3 regions of the Chelatococcus sp. CO-6 genome follow, and region 1 is predicted to be linked to each of the others. Evidence: predicted binding sites of a transcription regulator. Region 1 holds the regulator's gene; each other region holds the start of a gene.
What was found. Region 1 encodes LexA, which represses DNA repair genes until DNA is damaged. Its sites were predicted from a motif close to TGTTCNNNNTGTGTTCNG; they were not measured.

Region 1 (6,594 bases):
GGCGAAGAGCCAGTTGAACAGGGCCGTGCGGGCGCCGCCGATGTGGAGGAAGCCCGTGGGCGAAGGCGCGAAGCGGGTGACGACCGTGCCTGACATGGGTGTTCGGAACTCTCGGAAGGTGGCGGTGACGAATCGATGCGAGCTTGCCGCATGCCGCGTTTCTGCTGCTCGCAAAATCCGGCGACTTGATGGTTCAATGCGGCGGGCGCTCGTGTAGCATGACCTGCCGTCAGACGTAAGGAATTCCTCGCTCCGCATGCCGTCGGACCGATCCCGCCAGGCCCGTGCCGTTGCCGCCGTGCTCGATCGCGCGACCGGCGGACGCGGCGCCGTTCTGGCTGGTGGCCTGTCCCTTGCCGATGTCGGCTCGTTTCTTACCCGCTGCCTCGACGAGGAGGGCACGCACCGGCGCCTGTTCCCCTGGGCGGCGGTGAGCTTCGGCATCGGGGTGCTGCTCTATTTCGCGGCCGACCGCGAGCCGAGCGTCTGGGCGCCTGTCGTGGCGCTTGCCGTCACCATCGGGGTGGCAGCCGTTTCGCGACGCTATGCGGCCTTCGTCGCGGCGGTTGCCGCCGCCTTTCTCTTTGCCGGCTTCCTCGCCGGTGCGGCCCGGACGGCCCGGGTGGAGGCGCCGGTGCTCGCCCGCGTGACCATCGCGCCGCTCACCGGCTTCGTCGAAAGCGTGGAGGAGCGGCCGCAGGGGCCGCGCGCCGTCGTGCGCGTCGAGACGCTCGGCAATCTCGGCGACGGCGAGCGCCCGGCGCGGGTGCGGGTGTCGATGCGCGAGCCGGCCCGGCTGCGCGCGGGCGACTTCATCAAGGCCACCGCCCGCCTGATGCCGCCGCCCGGGGCGGCCTGGCCCGGCGGCTACGATTTCACGCGCGACGCCTTCTTCCGCGGCATCGGCGCCGTGGGCTCTCTTGTGGGGCGTGTCGAGATCGGTGCCCCGCCACGGCCACCGGACTGGCGCCTGGGCCTTGCGACATGGCTCGACGAGACGCGCAATGCGCTGACGGCGCGCATCGCCCGCGCCGCGGGCGGGCAGGAGGGGGCGGTCTCGGCCGCGCTCGTCACCGGCAAGCGCGGCCTCATCACCGAGGACACCAACGAGGCCCTGCGCGCCGCCGGCCTCTATCACATCGTGTCGATCTCCGGCCTGCACATGGCGTTGGCCGCCGGCACGGTGTTCTGGGCCGTGCGCGCGCTCCTCGCGCTCTTTCCGGCCATCGCCCTCACGTGGCCGATCAAGAAGATCGCCGCCGCGACGGCCATGGCGGGGGCCATGGGCTACTGCCTGTTCTCGGGCGCCGACGTCGCCACCCAGCGGGCGCTGATCATGACGCTGACCATGCTCGGCGCCATCCTCGCCGATCGGCCGGCGCTCTCGATGCGCAATCTCGCCTTCGCCGCCATCCTGTGCCTCGCCCTCGAGCCGGAGGCGGTGCTCGGGCCGAGCTTCCAGATGTCGTTCTCGGCGGTCGCCTGCCTCGTGGCGCTGGCGGAATGGCAGGCGGCCCGCGCGGGCAGGGGCGAGGCGTCGCTCGGCCCGGTCGCGCGCGTCCTGCGCCATGCCTGGCGGTGGACCGTCGCCCTCGTCGTGACGACGCTCGTCGCCTCCCTGGCGACGGGGGCCTATGGCGCCTATCATTTCCAGACCGCCATGCCGCTGAGCGTCGTCGGCAACGGCATCGCGCTACCCTTCGTCTCCTTCATCGTCATGCCGGCGGCGGTGCTCGGGGTGCTGCTCAACCCCTTCGGCCTCGACGCGCCCATCTGGTGGCTGATGGGGCAGGGCACGGCCATCGTGCTCGCCGTCTCCCATGCCATGCAGGACTGGCGCCTGTCCGTGGTGGCGATACCGGCCTTTCCGGGCAGCGCGCTCATCCTCTTCTCGCTGGCGCTGCTCGTCCTGACCATCTGCATCTCGCCGCTGCGCTGGCTCGCCGCCGTGCCCGCAGCCGCCGCCCTCGCCATCGCCGCCGGAGCTGCGCGGCCCGACATCTTCGTCGACCGCAACGGTGCGAGCGCGGCCGTCCGGGGGACGGAGGGTCGCCTCGCCGTGCTCGGCCGCGCCTCGTCCTTCGTCGTCGCGCAATGGCTGCGCGCAGACGGCGATGCGAGGCAGCCGGGCGACGAAAGCCTCAAAAGCGGAGTCTTCTGCGACCGCGACGGCTGCACCATGCAGGCGGTCGACGGCCGCATGGTCGCCCTGGTGCGCCGCCCCTCGGCCTTCGTCGAGGACTGCCGGCGGGCCGATATCCTCGTCACGGCGCTCACCGTCCCGCCCGGCTGTGCAGCGCCCGTGGTGATCGACCGCACGAAGCTGCGCGAAAACGGCGCAATGGCCGTCATCCTCGGGAAAGGCGGCAGCGATCGACTCATCGGCCAGTTGCCCCCCGACGAGCGCCGCGCCTGGATGCAGGCACTTCCCTCACGGCCGTTGCGCCAGTCGGCCAGTGCCGCGACCGGTCGACCACCCCCACCGTCAGCCGATGAGACGGGCGGCGAAGATCAGGAGCCCGACGTCAGTAGCGACGCAGCAGATTGACGAGCTTGCCCTGGATGCGCACCCGGTCGGGGCCGAGCACGCGCGTCTCGTAGGCCGGGTTGGCCGCCTCGAGCGCGATGGAGGAGCCGCGGCGCCTCAGGCGCTTCAGCGTCGCTTCCTCGTCATCGATCAGGGCGACGACGATATCGCCCGTATTCGCCGTATCCTGCTTGCGGATGACGACCGTATCGCCGTCGAGAATGCCGGCCTCGATCATCGAGTCGCCGCGCACCTCGAGCGCGAAGTGCTCGCCGCTGCCCAGCATGTCCGGTGGCAGCGAAACGGTGTGGCTGCGGCTCTGGATGGCGGAAATGGGCGTGCCGGCCGCGATCCGGCCCATGACGGGGATCGCCACCGTCTGGACCGCGGGTTCGACCGCCTGGGGCGCCGGCGCGCGCACCTTGCCGAGCCCGCCCTCGACGACGCTCGGGTTGAAGCGGCCGCGCGGGGCAGCGGCGACGCCGTCCGGCAGGCGCAGCACCTCGAGCGCCCGGGCGCGGTTCGGAAGCCGGCGAATGAAGCCGCGCTCCTCCAGCGCCACGATGAGGCGATGGATGCCGGATTTCGACTTGAGGTCGAGCGCTTCCTTCATCTCGTCGAAGGACGGCGGCACGCCGGTCTCACGCAGGCGTTCGTGGATGAAACGCAGGAGTTCGTGCTGTTTGCGCGTCAGCATGGCCGGCGATCTCGCTCCCCCTCGTCGAATCGCATTGTCGATGCGAGTCGAAAACAAATCATGAACGAGATTAGACGTTCTCGGTGTGTTCCGCAAGTTCAACCGACGCGGGAAAGTCAGAGCCGGATGATGCGGCAGGGCTCGCCCGCCCGGGCGGCGGGGGCATGGGGCGCACGCAGGACGAGCGCCTCGGCCTCCGCCATCAGGCGCAGCATGGAGCTGTCCTGGCGCGGGAAGGGGCTGGCGACGAGGGTGCCGTCGTCGGCCGTCGCGAGGCGGGCGCGCAGATAGTCCTGCCGCTCGTCATTGGCCGGCAAATCGGTGCCGAGCCGGGCCGGCAGGGTCGCGATTTCGGCCGCATCCGGATCGCCGCTCAGCGCCCGCACGAGCGGCGCGAGGAAGATGAGCGAGCACACGATGCTGGAGACGGGATTGCCCGGCAGGCCGAGCACGGCCATGGCGCCGAGGCGCCCGTGCATCAGGGGCTTGCCCGGGCGCATGGCGATGCGCCAGAAGCCGAGCTGCCACCCCTGCGCCGAAAGGGCGCGCTGCACGAGATCGTGATCGCCCACCGAGGCGCCGCCGAGCGTCACGAGGACGTCGGCCCCGGCCTCCTTGGCCGCATCGATCGCGGCAGAGAGCACGGCAAGATCGTCCCCCGCGATGCCGAGGTCGATGGCCTCTGCGCCGGCCCGTTCGGCGATGGCCGCGACGGCATAGGTGTTGGAGGCGACGATCTGGTCGGGGCCGGTCGGCTCGCCGGGGCGGACGAGTTCGTCTCCCGTTGCGAGAATGGCGACGCGCGGCCGCCGCACCACCGGCAGCGTGGCGTGCCCCATGGCCGCGGCGAGCGCGACCGCCGAGGGGCCGAGCCGCCGGCCGGCCTGCAGCAGGACCTTGCCTTCGTGGAAATCAAGCCCGGCCTCGCGCACGAAGCGCCCCGCCGCCACCGTGGACAGCGCTTCGACCCAATCCCCCTCGGCGCGGGCATTCTCCTGGATCAGGATGGCGTCGGCGCCCGCCGGCACGGGCGCGCCCGTGAAGATGCGCACGCATTGGCCGGACCCGACCGCGCCCTCAAAGGCATGGCCGGCGGCACTGGTGCCGATCAGCGAGAGGCGCGCGGGAACGGCCGCGACATCGGCGGCACGCACGGCATAGCCGTCCATCGCCGAGGCGGTGAAGGGCGGCTGGGTGCGCAGGGCGGCAACGTCCGCGGCGAGCGTGCGGCCCGCGGCCCGGTGCAGCGTCACCGTCTCCTGCTCGCGGACAGGACTCGCGCCGGCGAGGATGCCGGCGAGCGCATCGGCGACCGGCGTCAGGGCCAAGCTGGCCTCCTCATGCTGGCCTCCTCATGCCGTCTTCTCCGCATCCGGCCGGTCGCCGGCGCGGAAATCGCCGGACTTGCCGCCGCTCTTGGCGAGGAGGCGGATGCCCTCGATGCGCATGGCCCGGTCGGCGGCCTTCACCATGTCGTAGATGGTGAGGCAGGCGACGGAGACGGCGGTCAGCGCCTCCATCTCGACGCCGGTCTGGCCCGTGACGCGCGCCTCGCCCGTCACGCGTACGCCCGGAAGCGCCTCGTCGATGGTGCAGTCGACCTTCACCTTGGTCAGGTTCAGCGGATGGCAGAGGGGGATGAGCTCGTGCGTCCGCTTCGCCGCCATGATGCCGGCGATGCGGGCCGTGGCGAGCACGTCGCCCTTCTTGGCTTCGCCCGAGCGGATGAGGGCGAGCGTCTCCGGCAGCATGAGGACATGGCCCTCCGCCTGCGCGACGCGCTGCGTCACGGCCTTGTCGCCCACGTCGACCATGTTGGCCTTGCCCGAGGCGTCGACGTGCGTGAGCCGCGTCATGCCGCCTCGGCCTCACCGAAGAGGAGGGCGCGGGTCGCGGCCGCCACGTCCGTCTGGCGCATCAGGCTTTCGCCGACGAGGAAGGTGCGGATGCCGACGCCCGCAAGCCGCGTGATGTCGGCATGGGTGAAGATGCCGCTCTCGCCGACGATGATGTGGCCGGAGGGAATGCGCGGCGCCAGCGTCTCGCTGACGGCGAGCGACGTCTCGAAGGTGCGCAGGTCGCGGTTGTTGATGCCGATCATGCGCACGTCGAGGGCCAGCGCGCGGTCGAGCTCCTCGGCATCGTGCACCTCGACGAGGACGTCCATGGCGAGTTCCTCGGCAGTGCCGACGAGCGCGCGCGCCTCTTCGTCGCTGACGGAGGCCATGATGACGAGGATGCAGTCGGCGCCCCACGTGCGCGCTTCGTAGACCTGATAGGGCTCGAACAGGAAGTCCTTGCGCAGGGCGGGCAGGCCGGAGGCCGCGCGCGCCGCGCCGAGATAATCCGGATGGCCCTGGAAGGAGGGGCCGTCCGTCAGCACCGACAGGCAGCTCGCGCCGCCGTCCGCATAGGCCTTCGCCAGCGCCGGCGGGTCGAAATCGGCGCGGATGAGACCCTTCGACGGGCTCGCCTTTTTGATCTCCGCGATGAGGGCCGGCCGGTCCGCGGCCAGATGGGCCTCGACGGCGGCGAGGAACGGGCGCGGGGCCGGGGCGGCATGGGCGAGGCGCACCATCTCCTCGTGCGGGATGCGCGTCTTCGCCGCCGCGATCTCGCGGCGCTTGTAGGCTTCGATCTTCGCCAGAATATCGCTCATGGGGCCCTCACGCATTCGACGCGGCAACGAGCCGCTCGAGCGTAGCGCGTGCGGCGCCGCTGTCGAGGGCGGCCTCGGCGGCGGCAACGCCCTCCTTGAGGTCGGCGGCCTTGCCGGCGACCACGAGGCCGGCGGCGGCATTGAGCACGGCGATGTCGCGGTAGGGCGTCTTCTCCCCGGCGAGCACCGCGCGCAGCGCGGCCGCATTGTGCTCGGCCTCGCCGCCGCGCAGGTCGGCGATCGACGCCCGGGCAAGCCCGACATCCTCCGGCGTGACGGTGAAGCGGCGGATGCGCCCGTCCTCCAGCGCCACCACCGAGGTCGGCCCGGTCGTCGTCATCTCGTCGAGCCCGTCGGATCCGTGCACGGCCCAGACGCGCTGCGCGCCGAGGGCGGCGAGCACCTCGACGAGCGGCTGGAGCCAGCTCTCGGAATAGACGCCGAGCAGCTGGTGGCGCACGCCGGCCGGATTGGCGAGCGGCCCGATGAGGTTGAAGACGGTGCGGGTGCCGAGTTCGACGCGCACCGGCGCCACATGGCGCATGGAGGCGTGGTGGGTGGGCGCGAACATGAAGCCGACGCCGGCCGCGGCAAGGCAGCGCTCGATACCGGCCGGGTCGAGCCCCACCTTGACGTCGAGCGCGGCGAGCACGTCGGCGGCGCCGGATTTCGACGAGGCGGCCCGGTTGCCGTGCTTGGCGACCGGCACGC
Region 2 (6,594 bases), 1.5 Mb from region 1:
GATATACACAGCCTGACCCCCCAGCCCGTTCGAAAAATCAGTCATTACGTCACGCCCGGCGAATCACGACCAGGTACGCACCACTGATTTACTTTGATAAGGCGACATATATCGTTTGGTTATTACATTTATATAATAGATATGTATTTATTTCTTGTTGTTGCCCGTCCCGTCTTCCCTCTTCGCGAGAGAGGGTACGCACTTCCGCCCCGCGCATCACCGCCAAAAGCGACAGGCAATGCCCGGACAAGCCTGGGCATGGAAGATGCCGCCACATGAAGCGGCGGCTCGTTCATCGACGGCGGAACACCAACAGCGCCAACGACCCTGAAGCCCCATTCGCGACACTTGAAGCGGCCGCGCAAACAGCGAATCAGCAATCCAAGAATTATTAATCGCCCGTTAAGGGTCAATACGTTTTGTATCGATTTGGAATGCATGTGCTCCACTGAGTCATTTTTGCATCGCTTCGTTACAATTATCGTTAAAATTTTAACGACGGCTCTTCGCTACCAGCGCGCGAAAAGCGCCTGGAACACGCCGCCTCATCGGGACTCGATCGCCCGAATGCATTGGCCTTCAAGCCCGCAACCGCAGATGCGTGCCGGCGCGCGGCGGAAAGGACCCGCTTGAGGATGTCTCCGCGGCTCGCCCGAGGAGCTTTAGCAACGGCGCATGCGGCCGTGCCCCGACAGGCGGCGCCACCGCCCGTCGATGGTCACCCGCGGCGGGCGCGCACCACCGATGTGACAGCCGCGCTCCAGGCGACGGGGACGGCGCGCGTCACGCGCCCGTCAACACTCTGCAGATCGGCGAGCCCGGCGCGCATGACCCTGCGCACGATGCGCAGGTAACCGCGGCCCTGGCTGGTGATCACCACGGCCTCGCGGCCGACGAGGCTCGAAAGAGGATCCCCCGCCCGGTCGCAGACGACGATGTCGCCAGGATCGTAGCGCGGCTGCAGCGCGGTCCCCACGATGCGGAAGCCTATCGCCTGTGGCGACATGGCGACGGGCGTCTCGACGCTGAAGACCGGCCGCGGCGGCCCGGCCCTTAGCCGGCGACGGACATTGCCGTCGTCGCCGACTTCCCCGGCGATGTCGAGATGATGCCGCCGGGGTTGCCGGCCCTCGCCCGTCAGCAGCCAGGCGAGGCTGACGTTGAGATGCGCCGCGTAATGCTCGGCGACGGTTGCCCGGATGCCGCGCAGGCCGTTCTCATGGGCCCGATAGGTCACCTCGCTCCAGCCGAAGGTCCGTGCCGCCACAGCCGCGCTGGCAAAGCCGGCGCGGCGCCGCGCCGCCCTGAGGCGCTGAGCGATGCTTTTCTCGGAAATCATTCCGGCCTCCCGCAGGAGACCGGGCAGGAAAGAGACGCCGCAGGACGACGCAACTTCCGCCCCCCAATCATTAAGGACGCCTGCTCGAAGTCGAGCGGCGCCTATTCTATAAGTGCTTGATATTAAAAGCTTCCACAGGGGGCGACAAGCCGGATCGACGAGCGCCGATCAAGTCGCATGCACCAGCAGAGGCCGACGGATCTACACGTTTCAAATACAAAGCGGCACGCCCCGTTTCCGGCGGGGCGTGCGCCATAGTCCTATTCCAGCAGATGCCGAGCGGACTACTGCTCGGCAAAGACCGCTTCGATCTTGCCCTTCAGCGTCTGCGCGTTGAACGGCTTGATGATGTAGTTGTTGACGCCGGCCTTCTTGGCGGCGACGACGTTCTCGGACTTCGCCTCGGCGGTGACCATGATGAAAGGCGTGTTAGCGAGCTTCTCGTCGGCGCGAACCTGCTTCAGGAGCTCGTAGCCCGTCATCGGCTCCATGTTCCAGTCGCTAATGACGAGGCCATAGTCGCGCTCCTTCATCTTGGCGAAGGCCTCGGTGCCGTCGGCTGCCTCGTCGACATCCTGAAAGCCGAGCTGCTTCAATAGGTTGCGGATGATGCGAACCATGGTCTTATAATCGTCGACCACGAGGATCGGCATCGAAAGATCAAGCGCCATAGTTCACTCCACCGCTTTGCACTTTGTTGACAGGGGCGCATTTCGCTGCGCGGAGACTCTTGCAGAAAACTTGCACGAAGCTTGCATGACGGAAGCCGGACCGTTTGCCTTGGTTGAAGCCGAGCACGTATAGTAACGGCCTGAATTGACCAATCCTTAAAAAGGGAGGTGCCGATGACTGCGGGCCATCGGCCGTTTCGCATCGAATCCATGGTCGAGACCGGTTTCGGCGACACACTCATGGGGAGCCCGGCGGTGTCGGTGCAGCTCGAACAGATCACGCAGCAGCTCACCGAGCTGCGCACCCTGGTCGAAGCCATCAACAGCCGCGACGAGCGAATCGGCCAGATCTCGGAAGGCGGCGCCTTCTGGCAGGACGTCGACGCCATCCAGCGCAGCATCCAGAAGACGAAGCTGGAGCTCGCGACGCTGCATGCCAAGGGCCTGCGCGGCGAGCAGAAGAGCCGCGTGACGGACGAGCTCGACGCCGTCGTCTCCGACACCGAGAGCGCCACGGAGACGATCCTCTCCTCGGCAGAGGCCATCAACGACGCCACCGGCGTATTGATGGAGCAGCTCGCGGGCGAGCAGCAGGAACTCGCCAACCACATCTACGAGCAGGTCATCCGCATCTTCGAGGCCTGCAACTTTCAGGACCTCACCGGCCAGCGCATCGGCAAGGTGGTCGGCACGCTCAAGTTCATCGAGGAGCGGGTCACCAGCATGATGGAGATCTGGGGCGGGCCGGACAGCCTCTCGAGCCTTGCCGAGGTGGAGGTGGAGGAAGAGGAGGAGAAGGGCGACGAAGCCCTGCTCAACGGGCCGCCGCTCGCCGGCGACGTGGACGTCGTGTCGCAGGACGACGTCGATTCCCTCTTCCGCTGAAGAATATCCCCACGCCCATTCCCCTTCCGTCAGTGGACAGTCGGCAGGCGGCGGCATGAACGGCCGCCGGGTACCGGCTGTCCACTGACGGTGTTTATGGCCCGGCATTGACTCTCGCATCCTCCTGAGTCGTTATAGAACGAAACGGGAACAAGAGTCATGAGCGCGGTGCAGGAGACATTGCAGGCGCTGCGGCGGAGCATTGCCGCGATTGAACCGGCGGCTTCCGAAGCGGGCCGGCGCTTCACATGCGGAGCGCCGGCCGTGGACGGGCTGCTGGGCGGCGGCTTCCTCCGGGCCGCGGCGCACGAGATCTTCGCGCGCGAGGAGGCGGATGCCGGCGCCGCTGCCGGCTTTGCCGCCGCCCTTGCGGCGCGGGCCGCGGCGGATGGCCGCCGCGTGGTCTGGGTGCGGCAGGGTTTTTCCGTGGCGGAAACCGGCGCGCTTCACGCACCGGGCCTTGCCGCCCTCGGGCTCGACCCGCGCCTGCTCGTCGTGGTGACGGGGCCCGATGCCACCTGCGTGCTGCAGGCGGGGGCGGAGGCCATGCGCTGCCCGGCGCTCGGCGCCGTCGTCATCGAGCCGTGGGGCGACCCTAAATCCCTCGACCTGACGGCGAGCCGCCGCCTCGCGCTCGCGGCCGAGCAATCCGGCGTCCCCGCCCTTCTGCTGCGCATCGCGGCGACGCCCCGGCCGAGCGCGGCGGCGACACGCTGGTCGGCCGCCGCTGCCCCGTCCCGGCCGCTGGCCGCCAACGCCCCCGGCCATCCCGCCTTCGACATCACCTTGCTGCGCCATCGCGCCGGCCTTGAGGGCCGCCGCTGGCGCCTGGAGTGGCACCGTGAGCACCGTCTCTTCCGCGAGCCCGCGCCGCTATCTCGCCCTGTGGTTCCCCTTCCTGCCGGCCGACCGGCAGCGCCGGACCTCGCCCCCCTCGCCCGCACAGGCTGAGGCGCCGCTCGTCCTCGTCGAGAAGGTCTCGAGCGCGCTGCGGCTCGCCGCCGTCGACCGGCAGGGGTTCTCGCTCGGTCTCACCCCCGGCCTCACCCTGGCCGATGCGCGCGCCCGCATTCCCCATCTCGTCGCGGTGGACATGGACCGCGCGGCCGATGCCGCCTTGCTCACCCGCCTCGCCGACTGGTGCGACCGCTATACGCCGCTCGTCGCCGTCGAGGAGCCGGACGGTCTCGTGCTCGACATCACCGGCTGCCTCCATCTCTTCGCCGGCGAGGCCGGCCTGCGCCGGGCGGTGATGCAGGGCCTCGCCCGCGGCGGCCTGAACGTGCGGGGCAGCGTCGCCGGCACGCCGCAGGCGGCAGCGGCGCTCGCCCGCTTCGGCCGCAAGGCGCTCGGGCGGCACGACATCGTCCCGCCCGGCGAGGAGGAGATGGCGGTGCGGCCGCTGCCGGCGGCCGCGCTCGGCGTCTCGCCGGAAGTGCTGCTCGCCCTCACCCGGGCGGGGCTGAAGACCGTCGGCGACCTGGCGGAGCGCCCGCGCGCGCCGCTTGCCGCCCGCTTCGGCGCGGACCTGCCGGTCCGTCTCGCGCGTATCCTGGGCCAGGAGGACATCGGCATCTCGCCGCGCCGGCCGCTGCCACCCTGCCTCGTCGAGCGGCGCTTCGCCGAGCCCGTGGCCCGCGAGGAGGACATCGACGCCGCCCTCGCCGGGCTCGCCCACCGCGCCGGCCGCATCCTCGCGGAGCGCGGCGAGGGCGGACGGCGCTTCGAGGCCGCCTTCTTCCGCGCCGACGGGCGGGTCACGCGCCTTGCGGTCGCCACCGGCCGGCCGGCGCGCGACGCGGCCGTCGTCATGCGCCTGTTCCGGGAGCGGCTCGCGGCGCTCGCCGATCCCCTCGACCCCGGCTTCGGCTTCGACCTGCTGCGCCTTGCCGTCACGGCCTGCGAGCCGCTCGGCGAGAGCCAGGTGAGCCTCGACGGGCGAATGGTCGAGGACGAGGAGGTCGCCGCCCTCGTCGACCGGCTCGGTGCCCGCTTCGGCGGGGCGGCCGTCCTCCGCCCGGCCTTCGTCGACACGCACATTCCCGAAAGGGCCGTGCGCATGGTGCCGGCGGCCGGCCTCGGCGACGGCGGGACGGCGCAGCCCTGCGGCTGGCCCGTCGAGCGGCCGGCCGATCCCCCGGCGCGGCCGGTCCATCTCTTCGATCCGCCACAGCCCATCGAGGCGCTTGCCGAGGTGCCGGACGGGCCGCCGCTGCGCTTCCGCTGGCGACGCGTGCTGCACGAGATCGCCCGCGCCGAGGGGCCGGAGCGGATCGCGCCCGAATGGTGGCGCGACGAGGCGGGCGAGGAGCCGACGCGCGACTACTACCGCGTCGAGGATGCGACGGGGCGGCGCTTCTGGGTGTTCCGCCAGGGCCTCTTCGGCGAGGCGCCCGCCCCGCGCTGGTTCCTGCACGGGATCTTCGCATGAGCACGCGCGCCCAGATGCCGGCGGCAGCCTATGCCGAGCTTGCCGTCACCACCAATTTCTCCTTCCTGCGCGGTGGCTCCAAGGCCGAGGACCTCGTCAAGCAGGCGCTCCTCCTCGGCCTTGCCGGCATCGGTATCGCCGACCGCAACACGGTCGCCGGCGTGGTGCGGGCCCATTCGGCGCTCGAGGAGATCAGGTCGTTTTTGGCAGAGAAGGGGGAGACGCTGCCGCCCTTCAAGCTCGTCGTCGGTGCCCGCCTCGTCTTCGCCGACGACACGCCCGACATCCTCGCCTATCCGGTGAACCGCACCGGCTGGGGGCGCCTGTGCCGCCTCCTCACCATGGGCAAGCTGAAGGCGGACAAGGGCGAGTGCATCCTCACCCGCGCCGACCTCGTGGCCGATGCGCGCGACCTCCTGCTCCTCGTCATGCCCGGCCGGCCCGAGGGCATGTCCCTCGACATCCTCCGCGAACTGAAGGAGGCTGCCCCGGGCGCCACCTGGCTCGCCGCCGCCATGGCCTATGGCGGCAGCGACCGGCGCGACCTCGCCGGGCTGAAGGAGATCGCGGCACGGGTGGACCTGCCGCTCCTCGCCGTCAACGACGTGCTCTATCACGAACCCGCCCAGCGCCCGCTGCAGGACGTGCTGACCTGCATCCGCGAGGGCGTCACCATCCACACGGCCGGGCGCCTCCTGGCCGCCAATGCCGAGCGGCACCTGAAGCCCCCGCAGGAGATGGTGCGGCTCTTCCGCGATGCGCCGGAGGCGATCGGCGAAACGCTGCAGGTCCTCGACCGCATCAGCTTTTCGCTCTCCGAGCTGGAATACGACTATCCGGAGGAGCCGGTGCCGCCCGGCAGGACGCCGCAGGGCTGGCTCGAGGAGCTGACCTGGCGCTGCGCCGCCCTGCGTTATCCGGAGGGGATATCGAAGAAGGTGGAGAAGCTCCTGCGGGAGGAACTCGCCCTCATCGCCGAGCTCGATTATGCGCGCTACTTCCTCACCATCCGCGACATCGTGCGCTATGCGGAGGACCATGGCATCCTCTGCCAGGGGCGCGGCTCGGCCGCCAATTCCGCCGTCTGCTACGTGCTCGGTATCACCGCCGTCGACCCGGAGGATAACGACCTCCTCTTCGCCCGCTTCATTTCCAGCGAGCGGCGCGAGCCACCGGACATCGACGTCGACTTCGAGCACGAGCGGCGCGAGGAGGTGATCCAGCACATCTACGAACGCTACGGCCGCGACCATGCCGGCATCGCCGCC
Region 3 (6,594 bases), 930 kb from region 1:
CGGGACATGCCCGGTGCCGACCGGCCGATGCTCGGCTTCGAGACGCTGACGCTGGCACCGATCGACCTCGCGCTTGTCGAGCCTTCGCTGCTCACCGACGAGGAGCGTTCCTGGCTCGACGCCTACCACGTCCGCGTGCGCGAGGCGCTGACGCCGGCGCTGGAAGGCGCGGACCGGGAGTGGCTGGAAGAGGCGACGCGGGCGATCGGGGGCTGACCCTGCCTTGAGCAGGGCTGCCCGGCTCCGAGCTTCCCCTCCCCCCGCTTGCGGCGGGGAGGGGGTAGGGGTGGGGGGCGTCGCCGCCCATTGCCACGCCAGACGTTCGAGCCGGCGCGCCCAAGCTTCCGGGCCTCCTGCCTGCGGCACCGCCCCCCACCCCGACCCTCCCCGCCGCAAGCGGGGGGAGGGAGGAGCGGTGCTCTGCTGTCTCGGTACCGCCTGGTGCGAAGCCAGCCGATACTATCCCGCGACCATCCGCAGCAGGACCACGCTCGCGACACCCACGGCGATGGTGGCGAGGAGGGGCAGGCGCGTCGCGGCCACGGCGGTGACGAGGGCGGCGAGCGTCTCCGGCCAGCCGGTGGCGAGCGCGGTCGGTGCGATGACGGCGACGAGCACAGCCGGCGGGATGGCGTCGAAGGCCGCCTTGGCGCGGCCGGAGAGGGCGAGCCGTCCGACGAGGAAGATGCCGGCGATGCGCGTGAGGTAGGTGATCACCGCCATCGCGAGGATGGCGGCGAGCGTGGTCGGGTCGATGGTCATGCGGCCTCCGGCGCGTCCTCGCCGGCGGGGGCGGCGACATAGGCGGCGGCGATGCCGGTGAGTGCGCCGGCCGCCACGTGCCACGGCGGGCCGAAGGCGAAATAGGTGGCGGCCGAGGCGGCGGCGCTCGCGCCGATGGCGGCGGCGCTGACGCGGCCGTTCCAGAAGCCGGCGATGAGGCCGATGAAAAGCGCGGTGAAGGCGAAATCCGCGCCGATGCGCGCCGGATCGCCCAGGAACGAGCCGAGGACGGCCCCGGCGATGGTTGCGCCCACCCAGGAGAGGGGCAGCAGTCCCGCGACGGCGAACCAGTAGGCCGGGGTGAGCGGCCTGTCCTTCGCCCGCCGCTCGGCCAGCGCCCAGGATTCATCGGTGAGGACGTAGAAGCCGGCGAGCTTCTGGCCGAGGGAGAAGCCGCGCATCTTCGGCGCCAGCGAGGCGCCCATGAGGATGTGGCGGGCGTTGATGAGCAAGGTCGAGAAGGCGAGCGTGGCGATGGGCACCGGCCATGTCCACAGTTCGAGCGCCGCGAACTGGGCCCCGCCGGCGAAGACGAGGACGGACATGAGGCCGGCCTCGGCCGGGCTCAGGCCCTTGCCGGCGCACAGGGCGCCGAACAGGAGGCCGATGGGCGCGGCGGCGATCATCACGGGCATGATGTCGCGAATGCCGGCCGCGCGCTCGCGCGCCATGTCGACCGGCGCCGAGGGCGCAAAGGGCTTGTTCATCGGGCAAAGGCCATGCGGTAGGCGCCGGGCGTAACGCCGCGGCGCAGCTTGAAGGCGCGGGTGAGGTGGCTCTGGTCGGCAAAGCCCGTCGCCTGCGCCACCTCGGCCGGCGAGAGCCCGGCGCGCAGCAGGGTTTCGGCGGCATTGATGCGGCGATTGACGAGGAAGGCGTGCGGGGTCATTCCCGTCTCGCGCGCGAAGGCGCGGATGAGATGATGGCGCGACAGGCGCGCCTCCGCCGCCAGGTCTTCCAGCGTGAAGGGCTCGGCGAAACGCTCGCCGAGCAGCGCCTTGATGCGCGCGACGGGGCCGTGCTCACGCCCGGGCTCGCGCGCGGGCAGGCGGGCATGGCGCACGATGGCGAGGGACAGGAACCTGTAGAGGAGCTCGGCGCCCTTGAGGGCGTCCTCCTCCTCTTGCAGGGCCACGTGGGCCTCCACGAAGAGGGCGAAGCCGGCCGGATCGTGCACCACGGGCTGGGGGAAGAAGGGGATGCCCAAATCGGAGCGCCCGCTCACCTCGGCGGCGACGGCGCTCAGCGTCTCGATGGAGGGGTAGCTCATGCGGTAGGCATAGCCGCCGTCGTGCGGGGCGCCGTCGTGCACCTCGTGCGGGTTCATGAAGACGAGTTCGCCCGGTCCCGCATAGCCGCGCCCCCGGCGGCTGGAGAAGGTCTCGCAGCCGGCGAGGATGGCGCCGACGGCATAGGTCTCGTGCGCATGCGGAGCGTAGCGGTGCGAGCGGAAGGTGGCGGTCAGGCACTCCAGCCCGCCGAAGGGCGAGGCCGCGAAGAAACGCGCCCGCTCGTCATCCGCGAGCGGCGTCGCCGCAAAAGCCTCTTCCTGTGTCACCGTATCCATGCCGCCATCATACGCGAAAGCGCCCGAGGCCGGTCTTGAACAAAAGTGATGCGAGCGATCTCAATCCTTGAAGATACGCTCGCCCTGCTCGTCGACGATCTGCCGGCCCTTGGTGAGCGCGAAATTCTCCGCGTCGCTGCGGCTCGCGTGGGTCTCGGCGCGCACGAAGCGATATTCCTTGATCTCGCCGCCGATGTCCTTCTCGATGATGCCGGCGGTCTGGAACTGGCCGCCGGCGGGGTAGGGCGCGGGGCGGATGCGGAAGCCCTTGTATTCCACGGCCTCGCCCGCAGGCGCCTCCTCGGCCGAGGCCTCCCGCCCGCCGCCGAAGAGCCCGCCCAAAAGTCCCTTTAGAAAGCTCATTGGCTCATCTCCCCCTCAGCTGCCGCGCTCAACGAAACTGTCGAGCACCATCTTGCGGCCGGCCTTGTCGAAATCGACGGTGAGCTTGTTGCCGTCCACAGCCGTGACCGTGCCGGGGCCGAACTTGAGATGGAACACGCGGTCGCCCGTGCCGAAGGCCGATGCCGTGCCCGTCGACTTGGCGACGAGCTCGCCCTCGATCATCAGCGGTCCGCCGCGCCTCGCGCCGGCACCGCGCCCCGACGCGAAGCTGCCCGACTGGCCGCCGCGTCCGCCGGCCCAGCCGGCGCTGTTGGCCTGCGCGCGCTGCCAGCCCGGCGTCGCATAGGAGGAGCGGAAGGGCTCGGCCATGTCGAAGCGGCTCTGGCCGTAGCTGCCGTAGGTATAGGCAGCCGGCGCCTCGGTCACCTCGACGCTCGCCTCCGGCAATTCATCGATGAAGCGGCTCGGGATGGTCGAGTTCCACAGGCCGTGGATGCGGCGGTTGGAGGCGAAATAGAGCTTGGCCCGGCGCCGCGCCCGCGTGAGGCCGACATGGGCGAGGCGCCGCTCCTCCTCGAGGCCGGCACGGCCGCTCTCGTCGAGGGCGCGCTGGTTCGGGAACAGCCCTTCCTCCCAGCCGGGCAGGAAGACGGTGTCGAACTCGAGCCCCTTGGCGGCGTGCAGGGTCATGATGCTGACGCGGTCGTCGCTGTCGCTCTCGACCGCGTCCATGACGAGCGAGACATGTTCGAGGAAGCTCTGCAGGTCGGGGAACTCCTCGAGCGAACGGACGAGCTCCTTGAGGTTCTCCAGCCGGCCCGCGGCCTCGGCCGAACGGTCCTTCTGCCACATCTCGGTGTAGCCGGATTCCTCCAGCACCACCTCGGCGAGCTCGGTGTGGGGCGTCGCCTCGAGGCTCTGCGACCAGCGCGAGAAGCTGGCGAGGAGGTCGCGCAGCGTCCTGCGGGGCTTCGGCTTCAGCTCCTCGGTCTCGACGATGAAGCGCGCCGCCTCCATGAGCGGGATGCGCGCGGCGCGGGCATGGGCGTGCAGCACCTGCAGCGTGGCGTCGCCGAGGCCGCGCTTCGGCGTATTGACGATGCGCTCGAAGGCGAGGTCGTCGGCCGGCTGCACGACGCAGCGCAGATAGGCGAGGGCGTCGCGGATCTCCATGCGCTCGTAGAAGCGCGGGCCGCCGATGACGCGGTAGGGCAGGCCGAGCTGGACGAAGCGGTCCTCGATCTCGCGCATCTGCGCCGAGATGCGCACGAGCACGGCCATTTCGGAGAGCGGATGGCCCTTTCTCTGCAAGGCCTCGATCTCCTCGCCGATGAGGCGGGCCTCCTCTTCGGAATCCCAGGCACCGGTGACGGTGACCTTCTCGCCCGGCTCGTCCTCGGTGCGCAGGGTCTTGCCGAGACGACCCTCGTTATGGGCGATGAGATGCGAGGCGGCGGCGAGGATATGGCCGGTGGAGCGGTAGTTGCGCTCGAGCCGCACCACGGTGGCGCCGGGGAAGTCGTGCTCGAAGCGCAGGATGTTGTCCACCTCCGCGCCGCGCCAGCCGTAGATGGACTGGTCATCGTCGCCGACGCAGCACAGGTTGCGGTGCGCCTGGGCGACGAGGCGCAGCCACAGGTACTGGGCGACGTTGGTGTCCTGGTACTCGTCGACGAGGATGTAGCGGAAGCGGCGTTGGTAGTCGGCGAGGACGTCGGGATGCTCCTGGAAGAGCCGGATCGATTCCAGCAGCAGGTCGCCGAAGTCCGCCGCGTTGAGGATCTTCAGCCGCTCCTCATAGAGCGCATAGAGTTCCGCGCCGCGCCCGTGGGCGAAGGCGGCGGCCTCGCCGTGCGGCACCTTCGAGGGCTGCAGGGCGCGGTTCTTCCAGCCGTCGATGAGGCTGGCGAGCTGGCGGGCCGGCCAGCGCTTGTCGTCGATATTCTCGGCCTGCAGCACCTGTTTCAGCAGCCGGATCTGGTCGTCGACGTCGAGGATGGTGAAGTCGGATTTGAGGCCGACGAGCTCGGCGTGGCGGCGCAGGATCTTGGTGCCGATGGCGTGGAAGGTGCCGAGCCAGGGCATGCCCTCCGCCGCGGGGCCGACGAGGTGCGCGACGCGCTCCTTCATCTCGCGCGCGGCCTTGTTGGTGAAGGTCACGGCGAGGATGCCGGACGGCCAGGCGAGCCCGGTGGCGATGAGATGGGCGATGCGCGTCGTCAGGACGCGCGTCTTGCCCGTTCCGGCCCCGGCGAGCACGAGGACCGGGCCTTCGGTCGCCTCCACCGCCCGGCGCTGCTCGGCATTGAGACCGGAGAGATAGGGCGTCGGCGCGGCGGCCGCGCGCGCCCGTGCGGCGAGCGAGCCGGGGCGGGGCGTGTGGGCGAGATCGTCGGGGCCGGACGCAGGGCCCTGTGGGGGTACGCGAGTCATCGGTCGGACCATGGACCAAAAGGCGAACGGCGTCGAGTGTCGAGGACGCCTGCCGGCCTAGGATGGGAGGCACGCAGCCCCTATATAAGGGGCATGACGAGAGGAGTGGACAGAATGCCCCGCAGGATGGTGTTGCTCGCGCCGGCCCTTGCCGCGGGCGCGGCGCTGATGGTCGGTCTTGCCGGCCCGCTGCCGGCGCACGGCCAGGAAGGGGCGCTCAACCGCGTGGAGCGGCAATACCGCCAGTCCGATCGCGACGTGACACGCGAGTTGCAGCGCTCGCAGGACCGGCAGCAGCAGCAGTTCGAATTCAACCAGATGCGGCAGCAGCAGCAGATCGACCGCTTCCAGCAGCCCCTGCGCTCCCTGGAATGCCCGCGCTGCTGATCGCGGTCAGTGGCGGGTGCCGGAGGCGAGTTGCGGCTCGTGCTCTTCCTCGCCCCGGTCGGGCACGGCGATGGACCTGCCGGCGTCTTCCGGATGCGGAAGGCGGGCATGCGCCGCGCGCATGACGGCGAGGTTCGCCAGGATGTCCGGCGGGAAGGCCGCTACCTTGCGCGTGCGCATGTCGACATGCAGCGACAGGTTCTCGCAGGAGGCCGCCAGCCAGCCCTCGGCGGCGTGATGCAGCTCCATGAAATAGTGGATGCGCTTCTCGTCGAAGGCGAGGAGCTGCAGCGTCACGCGGACCGGGTCGTTCTCGCGCAGTTCGCGCCGGTAGCGGATGTGGCTCTCGACCACGAAGAACGAGGCCTTGCGCTCCTCGACATAGCCGGGGCCGAGCCCGACGAGCCCGAAGGCCTCATCCACCGCCCGGTCGAAGAAGACGTTGTAATAGGCGGCGTTGAGGTGGCCGTTGTAGTCGATCCAGTGCGCCTCCGCCCGCATGGTCGAGGAGACGAAGGGGGCAAAGAACAGGGCCGGTGCGTCTGCCGGGTTGCGCAAGGAACCTCTCCGGATCGTGCTGGCTGTCGGGCGCCGGGCGAGGCACCCCAGGGTCAAAGTTTAAGCATTCCAACCTGAATGCAAACCTAATGAATCGTGTCGCCTTGCGACGAATGCGCACTTGTGCGCGGCGCAAGGGCATAGAAGATGCGCTCGAGCCCATGAGCAACAGCCCGAGGATTCGAGAATGACCACCGTCGCAGAACGGCCGGCAAGGCCCGACGAGACGACCGTGGCGGCCGTCGTCGCCGCGCTCGCCGAGCGCTTCGGCAACCGCCTCGTCACGAGCCAGGCCGTGCGCGAGCAGCACGGCCATACCCTCACATGGATCCCGAACCAGCCGCCGGACGCCGTGGTCTTCCCCGAGAGCACCGAGGAGGTTGCGGAGATCGTGCGGCTGTGCGCCGCGCACCGCATGCCGGTCATCCCCTTCGGCACGGGCACCTCGCTCGAAGGGCATGTCAACGCGCCCTACGGAGGCGTGTCCATCGACATGAGCCGCATGAAGCGCATCGTCGCCG

Region 2: the regulator LexA is predicted to act here: its motif matches at 3,031-3,048, upstream of AL346_RS04280 (ImuA family protein).
Region 3: the regulator LexA is predicted to act here: its motif matches at 5,140-5,157, upstream of AL346_RS01740 (ATP-dependent helicase).

The regions. Positions count from the first base shown of each region.
Region 1 is NZ_CP012398.1:3,796,356-3,802,949, forward strand. Features, by position in the region: gene gltX (glutamate--tRNA ligase) at 1-96, opposite strand, end outside; gene AL346_RS17790 (ComEC/Rec2 family competence protein) at 257-2,548, shown strand; gene lexA (transcriptional repressor LexA) at 2,526-3,224, opposite strand; gene glp (gephyrin-like molybdotransferase Glp) at 3,341-4,552, opposite strand; gene moaC (cyclic pyranopterin monophosphate synthase MoaC) at 4,577-5,080, opposite strand; gene trpC (indole-3-glycerol phosphate synthase TrpC) at 5,077-5,883, opposite strand; gene trpD (anthranilate phosphoribosyltransferase) at 5,891-6,594, opposite strand, start outside.
Region 2 is NZ_CP012398.1:879,203-885,796, forward strand. Features, by position in the region: gene AL346_RS04260 (response regulator transcription factor) at 1-9, opposite strand, end outside; gene AL346_RS04265 (hypothetical protein) at 719-1,339, opposite strand; gene AL346_RS04270 (response regulator) at 1,624-2,010, opposite strand; gene AL346_RS04275 (protein phosphatase CheZ) at 2,185-2,895, shown strand; gene AL346_RS04280 (ImuA family protein) at 3,160-3,846, shown strand; gene AL346_RS04285 (DNA polymerase Y family protein) at 3,737-5,326, shown strand; gene AL346_RS04290 (error-prone DNA polymerase) at 5,323-6,594, shown strand, end outside.
Region 3 is NZ_CP012398.1:327,648-334,241, reverse strand. Features, by position in the region: gene AL346_RS01765 (aminopeptidase P family protein) at 1-216, shown strand, start outside; gene AL346_RS01760 (AzlD family protein) at 460-762, opposite strand; gene AL346_RS01755 (AzlC family ABC transporter permease) at 759-1,490, opposite strand; gene AL346_RS01750 (AraC family ligand binding domain-containing protein) at 1,487-2,350, opposite strand; gene AL346_RS01745 (HlyU family transcriptional regulator) at 2,411-2,713, opposite strand; gene AL346_RS01740 (ATP-dependent helicase) at 2,729-5,128, opposite strand; gene AL346_RS01735 (hypothetical protein) at 5,243-5,515, shown strand; gene AL346_RS01730 (thioesterase family protein) at 5,522-6,073, opposite strand; gene AL346_RS01725 (FAD-binding oxidoreductase) at 6,261-6,594, shown strand, end outside.